2 regions of the Ensifer sp. KUDG1 genome follow, and region 1 is predicted to be linked to the other one. Evidence: predicted binding sites of a transcription regulator. Region 1 holds the regulator's gene; the other holds the start of a gene.
The links. Region 1 encodes HrcA, which represses chaperone genes, less so after heat shock. Its sites were predicted from a motif close to GTTAGCACTCNCNNNNNGNGAGTGCTAAC; they were not measured.
Positions count from the first base shown of each region.

Region 2: a site for HrcA is predicted at 1,916-1,944, ahead of groES (co-chaperone GroES). Genes of this name have one in related genera too.

Region 1 is NZ_JBNDIG010000001.1:316,102-320,352, reverse strand. Features, by position in the region: gene M2267_RS01690 (D-arabinono-1,4-lactone oxidase) at 1-1,226, shown strand, start outside; gene grpE (nucleotide exchange factor GrpE) at 1,318-1,926, opposite strand; gene hrcA (heat-inducible transcriptional repressor HrcA) at 2,091-3,170, opposite strand; gene rph (ribonuclease PH) at 3,332-4,051, shown strand; gene M2267_RS01670 (VOC family protein) at 4,067-4,251, shown strand, end outside.
Region 2 is NZ_JBNDIG010000001.1:759,472-763,722, reverse strand. Features, by position in the region: gene M2267_RS03760 (bifunctional riboflavin kinase/FAD synthetase) at 1-706, opposite strand, end outside; gene M2267_RS03755 (TIGR01459 family HAD-type hydrolase) at 720-1,568, opposite strand; gene groES (co-chaperone GroES) at 2,003-2,299, shown strand; gene groL (chaperonin GroEL) at 2,360-4,000, shown strand.

The DNA of each region.
Region 1 (4,251 bases):
CAGGTGGCCACTGGCGCAACTGGGTCGGAAACCAATCATGCATCGTGCGCCATCGCGGCGCGCCGGAGAGCGAGGCGGCGCTGGCCGAAATGGTGCGCGATGCGACAGCGCAGGGGCTGAACGTGCGTTGCGCCGGGTCCGGCCATTCCTTCACACCGGTGGCGCTGACGAGCGGGCTGCATCTGACGCTTTCCAGCATGCAAGGTGTCGTCAACATCGACAGCGCGCGCAAGCGTGTGGCGGTAAAGGCCGGCACCACCATCAACCAGCTCGGCAAGGTGCTGAAGGAAAACGGCCTGTCGCTGATCAACCAGGGCGATATCGACAGCCAGGCGCTGGCCGGCGCGCTGACGACCGGCACACATGGCACCGGCGCCAGGCTCGGCAACATGGCCTCGCAGATCGTCGGCATGCGCCTCGTGCAACCGGACGGCAGCATCCTCGTGGTCGACGAGACGACGCCGGATCTGCTGGAGGCGGCGCGCGTCTCCGTCGGCATGCTCGGCGTGATCTCGGAGATTACCCTGCAGGCGGTGGATAGCTACAATCTCCATGAAAAGCTCTGGCGCTGCACCTTCGACGAAATGATCGAGCAGCACGACGAGCTTGCCGCCAAGCACCGCCATTTCGGCTTCTTCTGGTGCCCGGTGCCCGAGAGCCGCCACTGCTACTGCCTGCCGGATACGGCCTCGGTTTCGACCACCGACAAGACGTCCGACGTCTGCGAGATGAAGGTGATCGACATCACCGGGGAAGCGCCGATGGAGCGCGGTTTCGAGAAGATCGCCTATTCCTCGGAGATCTACCCGATCGAATACGTGCCGAACTTCCACGAGCTCGAATATGCGGTGCCCGTCGCCCACGGCAAGGAAGCGGTCAAGGCGGTGCGCAAGCTGATGCTGGAAAAGCACCCGACCTGCATCTATCCGATCGAGTATCGTTTCACCGCCGGCGACACCGGCTGGATCAGCCCCTTCTTCGAGCAAGACTCGATCACGCTTTCGGTCTCCGGCGAGCCCGGCACCGACTATTGGGAATATCTGAAGGACGTGGACACGATCCTCAGGCAGTACGGCTCGCGGCCGCATTGGGGCAAGCTGCACTTCCTCGGCGCCGAGGATGTAACAGCACTCTACCCCCGCGCCGGCGACTTCCGGGCGCTGAGGGCCAAGGTCGACCCCGAAGGACGCTTCCTTAACGATCACCTGCAGCAATTGTTCGGGTAAGACTTGCCCGCGGCTACCGCCTCACGGTGCACCAAACAAAAACGCCGCGCGAAGTTCGCGCGGCGTTTTTGTTGAATACCGTTCGGCGGGATCAGGCGGCCGGCGTGTCGCCGTTCTCGCCGGCAACGACCTTGGGGCCGCCCTTGGAAACGCCGACCATGGCCGGACGCAGGACGCGGTCGCCGATGGTGTAGCCGGCCTGGACGACCTGCAGCACCGTGTTGTTCGGCACATCCGCATTCGGGATTTCGAACATCGCCTGGTGGAAGTTCGGGTCGAACTTCTGGCCTTCCGGCTCGAGCTTCTTCACGCCATGGCGCTCAAGCGCCGAAAGCATCGAGCGCTCGGTCATCTCCACGCCTTCGATCAGCGTGTTGAGACCGGCTTCGCCCGCTTCCTTGGCTTCCGCCGGAATGGCGTCGAGCGCACGGCGCAGGTTGTCGGATACCGCCAGCATGTCGCGGGCAAAGCCTGCAACCGAATAGGACTTGGCATCCTTGACGTCGCGTTCGGTGCGACGGCGCAGGTTGTCCATCTCGGCAGCAAGCCGAAGGTACTTGTCGCGCAGTTCGGCGCTCTCGGCCCGGGCGAGTTCCAACGGATCGGGCTCGGCAACGGCTGCTGCCTCGGCAGCGTCCGGTGCGGCGTCGAATACCTCGTCGGTGGCCTCGGGTCCGTGCTTGTTCGTATCGTCGGTCATGACGTTCTCCGCAGTGTCGTCTCTATTGTCCTTCGCATTTCCACACCGCAAGCGCGAGCCTGCGTTTCAGCAAAAATGCTCAGGAACTGGATTTGAAGCCGATATCGAGGTTTGGGGCCGAAAAATCAAGGGTTCAATGGCGCACGTGCGCTAAAGGCGCGCTCCTAGCGCGAAAGCCGCGACATCAGCTGCGCGGTATAATCGACCATCGGCACGATGCGCGAGTAGTTGAGCCGCGTCGGACCGATGACACCGACGGCGCCAACGATGCGGTCCTCGCCATCGCGATAGGGTGCGACGATCAGCGAGGAGCCGGACAGCGAGAACAGCTTGTTTTCCGAGCCGATGAAGATCCGCACGCCCGGTCCGCTTTCGGCAAGATCGAGCAGCTCGATCATGCTGTCCTTCTTTTCCAGATCGTCGAACAGCATTCTAAGCCGGTCGATATCCTCGGCGCCTTCGAGCCCTTCGAGCAGGTTGGCACGGCCGCGCACGATCAGGCGCGCCGGCTTCTCGTCGCCCTCGTTGCCCGACCAGATGGCAAGGCCGCGCTCGACGAGATCCTGCGACAGCGCGTCGAGTTCGCCGCGCACGGTCAGCTTCACCCTTTCGAGCTGCGCCCGCACCTCGGCGATCGTCTGTCCGGCGAGATGGGCGTTGAGGAAGTTTGCGGCTTCCGTAAGCTGCGAGCTGGTGACGCCTGCCGGCAGCTCGATGATGCGGTTTTCCACCTGGTCATGTTCGCCGACGAGCACGGCCAGCGCCTTGGTCGGCGCCAGGCGGATGAACTCGACATGCTTCAGCACCGGATCGGCCTTGGCGGTGATGACGAGACCCGCGCCGCGCGACATGCCGGACAGCATCTGGCTCGCTTCGGTCAAAAGCGCATCGACCGGCTGGGTATGGTCGTCGCGCCGGACATGCCGGTCGATCGAGGCGCGGTCTTCAGGTGAGAGATTGCCGACCTGCATGAAGGCGTCGACGAAGAAGCGCAGGCCCGTCTGGGTCGGCAGGCGACCGGCGCTCACATGCGGCGAATAGATGAGCCCGAGGTCTTCGAGGTCGCTCATCACGTTGCGCACGGAGGCAGGCGACAGCGCCATCGGCAGAAGCCGCGACAGATTGCGCGAGCCCAGCGGCTCGCCGCTCGTCAGATAAGTCTCCACGATGCGACGGAAGATTTCGCCCGAGCGCTCGTCCAGCGCGGCTGCGATTTCCTTTGCTCCGGGATTGCGCAGTACCATGTCACTCCACATTTGCAGGCACATCCTGCCGTGGCCGGAATATAGTGTTCCTGCCGCCCGATGGCAAAAGGGAAAAAACGCCCCGTCGCCCGGCTATCCACCGGTTCCCTTTGCTCGCGCCATGTTCTAGAAGGCACAGCAGATACGATAGGAGTTTGACGATGCGGCCATCCGGCAGAAAAACAGATCAAATGCGCAAGGTGTCCTTCGAGCGCAATTTTTCCAAGCATGCGGAAGGCTCCTGTCTGGTGCGGTTTGGCGACACCCACGTGCTGTGCACCGCGAGCCTCGAAGAGAAGGTCCCTGCCTGGCTGCGCAATGGCGGCAAGGGCTGGGTGACGGCGGAGTACGGCATGCTGCCGCGCGCCACCGGCGAGCGCATGCGGCGCGAGGCATCGAGCGGCAAGCAGAGCGGCCGTACCCAGGAAATCCAGCGGCTGATCGGCCGGTCGCTGCGCGCCATCGTCGACCTGCCGGCGCTTGGCGAACGCCAGATCTCGATCGACTGCGACGTGATTCAGGCTGACGGCGGCACCCGCACAGCTTCGATCACCGGCGCCTGGGTGGCGCTCCACGATTGCCTGAAGTGGATGGAAGCGCGCAACATGGTCAAGGTCGAGAAGGTCCTGAAGGACCATGTGGCCGCCATCTCCTGCGGCATCTTTGCCAACCAGTCCGTGATTGACCTCGATTACCTCGAAGATTCCGCCGCCGAGACCGACGCCAACTTCGTCATGACCGGCTCCGGCGGCATCGTCGAGATCCAGGGCACGGCCGAAGGCAAGCCGTTCTCGGAAGAGGAATTCGCAAGCCTGATGGGCCTTGCCAAGAATGGCATTGCCGAACTGGTCGCGCTGCAGAAGCAGGCGATCGCCGGCTGAGGAAGGAACGTCAGGATGGCCCCGGCGCTGGAAGGCATTCTCGAGACCGCCCTCTACGTGGGCGACCTCGATGCCGCCGAGGCCTTCTACGGTGGTATTCTCGGCCTGCAGAAGATCACGCGCGCCGCAAACCGGCACGTGTTCTTCCGCTGCGGTCAGGGCGTGCTTTTGATTTTCAATCCGGCCGAAACAGTTAAACC
Region 2 (4,251 bases), 440 kb from region 1:
CGGCGCGACGAAAACGCACGGCATAAATGCCGGGCCGAAGTTCCACCTCGGGCGCAAGCCGCATATTGGCGGTTGGAAAACCGAGTTCGCGGCCGAGCTTCTTGCCGCCAATCACCTCGGCTTCGACGAGATAACGGTAGCCGAGCATGCCGGCGGCCTGCGCGACATCGCCCTCGCCGAGCAGCGCGCGGACGTAGCTCGACGAGATGACGGACGCATTTTCATCACGGAAGGCGTCGACCAGCGTCACGCCAAACCCGTTGTCGCCGCCCGCCGCCATCAGAAACGCAGGGCCACCCTCGCGACCCTTGCCGAAATGAAAGTCGAAACCGGTCACCACATGCGAGGCATGCAGCCATTCGAGCAGGATGCGATGGATGAAGTCCGACGCAGAAAGCTGCGAGAAGGTACGATCGAAGGGATATTCGATGACGGCGCCGAAGCCCATGCCTTCGAGGATGCGCGCCTTCAACGGCGCCGGCGTCAGCCGGAAGACAGGCGTGTCCGGGCGGAAGACGGTTCGCGGATGCGGTTCGAAGGTGAGCACGAGCGCCGGCACGCCGCGCGACTTCGCCTCTTCCAGCGCCCGATTGAGAACCGACTGGTGGCCACGGTGCACGCCGTCGAAATTGCCGATGGCGACGACACCACCGCGCAAGTGCTCCGGAAGCGGATCACGGGTCTCGTTGCGATGAAAAACCGTCATCTCCGTCTTCCCGTCAGGCGAGCCGTGGCATCCAATATTTCGGCGAGGCGCCCTCCTTCTTGAGGAAGGCGGCAAGCTTCGCCTCGTCGGTCCGGCTTTCGTTCATGTATTCCTGGGCATGGATACCGGCGCTGATATAGAGCAGATCCAGGCCCGCATCCTGCGCGCCCTTGACGTCCGTCGGCATGCCGTCGCCGACAGCGATGACGCGGGTGAGGTCGATCGGTCCGCGCGCAGCCTTCGCCTCGCCGAGGGCGGCGCGGTAGATCGCGATATAGGGCTTGCCGGCAATGCGCGCCTCGCCGCCGAGTTCCTCGTAGAGCTTGGCAATCGCGCCGGCGCAAGGGATCAGCCGGTGGCCGCGTTCGACGACCAGATCGGGATTGGCGCAGATGAACGGGATCTTGCGCTTGGCAAGGCCGGTGAGGGTCGCGCGGTAGTGCTCCGGCGTTTCGGTCTCGTCGTCATAGAAGCCGGCGCAGACGACCGTCTCGGCATCTTCCGAGGAAACGATCTGCGTCCCCAGGCCCTCGAGCAGCGGCAGGTCGCGCTCGGCGCCAATGAAGAAGATCTTCTTGTCGGCGGCAGCGATCAAAGCCCGGGTCACGTCGCCCGAGGTGACGATCCGGTCATAGGCTTCGTCGGGCACGCCGAGGCTGCGGATCTGCACCTTCACCATCGGGCTCGGGCGCGGCGAATTGGTGATGAGTACGACGGTCAGCCCGGCGGCACGCGCCTCGGCCAATGCTTCACAGGCGGAGGCGAAAGCCTGCACGCCGTTGTGAAGAACGCCCCAGACGTCGCACAGAACGACATCGTAGCGCTTGGCGATTTCGCGAAAACTGTTGATCCTTGCGGCCATTCTGGCTTCCTGCAAACACGGTTTCCGGCTTGCATGGCAAGGAAGGCAGGAGATTACAAGTCTCGTCTCCCGAAAAAGGCGCCCCTTCCCAAGGATTCCGGCGGCGTCGAGAGCCAGGAAAAAATGCGTTGTGGACGCCGCCCGCCACGCAGAAGCACTTTGTCGTGGTTATCAACCGTCAAAATCCGGCCGATGCCACGCATCGACGCGATCGCCTAGATTTCGCCAAGAATGAGGCTAGGCTGCCTACGCCCTCGCCTGCTGCGCCCGTCCATGGCAACTGCCGTCAGCAAAAAATCTAGGCGCCGATCCTTGACTCACCCCATACCCAAGCTTATCTCGGCATCGCTAGCACTCGATAAATGAGAGTGCTAACACCCATCCATCGGGTCCATCTGCGATCCGTAGTGTCATTTGATCGAGGGATTAGACTAATGGCAAGCACCAACTTCCGCCCGCTGCACGACCGCGTCGTCGTTCGCCGCGTCGAGTCTGAAGAGAAGACCAAGGGCGGGATCATCATTCCGGACACCGCCAAGGAAAAGCCGCAGGAAGGCGAAATCGTCGCCGTCGGTTCGGGCGCCCGTGACGAAAGCGGCAAGGTTGTCGCTCTCGACGTCAAGGCTGGCGACCGCGTTCTGTTCGGCAAGTGGTCGGGCACCGAAGTCAAGATCAACGGCGAAGACCTTCTGATCATGAAGGAAGCCGACATCATGGGCATCATCGGCTGATCCAGCCGTCGTCCACCCTTTTCATGACAACCAATGGGCAATGAGCCCGGGAGTTCTCTAATGGCTGCAAAAGAAATCAAGTTCGGCCGCACCGCGCGCGAAAAGATGCTGCGTGGCGTCGATATCCTCGCTGACGCCGTAAAGGTCACGCTCGGCCCGAAGGGTCGTAACGTCATCATCGACAAGTCCTTCGGCGCTCCGCGCATCACCAAGGACGGCGTATCGGTCGCCAAGGAAATCGAACTCGAAGACAAGTTCGAAAACATGGGCGCCCAGATGGTCCGCGAAGTTGCTTCGAAGACCAACGACATCGCCGGCGACGGCACCACGACTGCAACCGTTCTTGCCCAGGCGATCGTTCGCGAAGGCGCCAAGGCCGTTGCTGCCGGCATGAACCCGATGGACCTGAAGCGCGGTATCGACCTCGCTGTCACCGAAGTCGTCAAGGATCTCCAGGCCAAGGCCAAGAAGATCAACACTTCGGAAGAAGTTGCACAGGTCGGCACGATCTCGGCTAACGGCGAGCGTCAGATCGGCCTCGACATTGCTGAAGCAATGCAGAAGGTCGGCAACGAAGGCGTCATCACGGTTGAAGAAGCCAAGACCGCCGAAACCGAACTCGAAGTCGTCGAAGGCATGCAGTTCGACCGCGGCTACCTGTCGCCCTACTTCGTCACCAACCCGGAAAAGATGGTCGCTGACCTCGACGACGTCTTCGTTCTCCTCCACGAGAAGAAGCTCTCGAACCTCCAGGCCATGCTCCCGGTTCTCGAAGCTGTCGTTCAGACCGGCAAGCCGCTCCTGATCATCGCTGAAGACGTAGAAGGCGAAGCCCTCGCAACGCTCGTCGTCAACAAGCTGCGTGGCGGCCTCAAGATCGCTGCCGTCAAGGCTCCGGGCTTCGGCGACCGCCGCAAGGCCATGCTCGAAGACATCGCCATCCTGACGGGCGGCACCGTGATCTCCGAAGACCTCGGCATCAAGCTCGAAAACGTTACGCTCGACATGCTCGGCCGTGCGAAGAAGGTTTCGATCTCCAAGGAAAACACGACGATCGTCGACGGCGCCGGCCAGAAGGCCGACATCGAAGGCCGCGTCGCCCAGATCAAGGCCCAGATCGAAGACACCACCTCCGACTACGACCGCGAAAAGCTGCAGGAACGTCTTGCCAAGCTCGCTGGCGGCGTTGCCGTGATCCGCGTTGGCGGCTCGACGGAAGTCGAAGTGAAGGAAAAGAAGGACCGCATCGACGACGCTCTCAACGCGACGCGCGCTGCTGTTCAGGAAGGCATCGTACCGGGCGGCGGCACGGCTCTCCTGCGTTCGGCCTCCAAGATCTCGGTCAAGGGCGTCAACGAAGACCAGGAAGCCGGCATCAACATCGTTCGTCGCGCTCTGCAGGCTCCGGCCCGCCAGATCGCCGAGAACGCTGGCGATGAAGCTTCGATCGTTGTCGGCAAGATCCTCGACAAGAACGAAGACAACTACGGCTACAACGCCCAGACCGGCGAATATGGCGACATGATCGCCATGGGTATCGTCGACCCGGTCAAGGTCGTTCGCACCGCCCTTCAGGACGCAGCTTCGGTTGCCGGCCTCCTCGTCACGACGGAAGCCATGATTGCCGAACTGCCGAAGAAGGACGCTCCGGCCGGCATGCCTGGCGGCATGGGCGGCATGGGTGGAATGGACATGATGTGATAAGGCGATAAGCCTTCTTGCATCAGCGATCCAATCCGGATCGGAAAGGCGGCCCTCGGGTCGCCTTTCTTGTTTTTTATCAATGCCATTCATCGCCGGTGAAGCATCTGCCGAACAGCCGGCAGGAAAAAACCCATCGGTTGTAGTCAGGCTTCAAAAAACCGTTGAAGTCGAAAAAAAACGAACTATAACAGCGCCCCAAGTGAGCGAAGATTGAGGGGAGACTGGGCGGCACACTTGAGGCAGGCGGG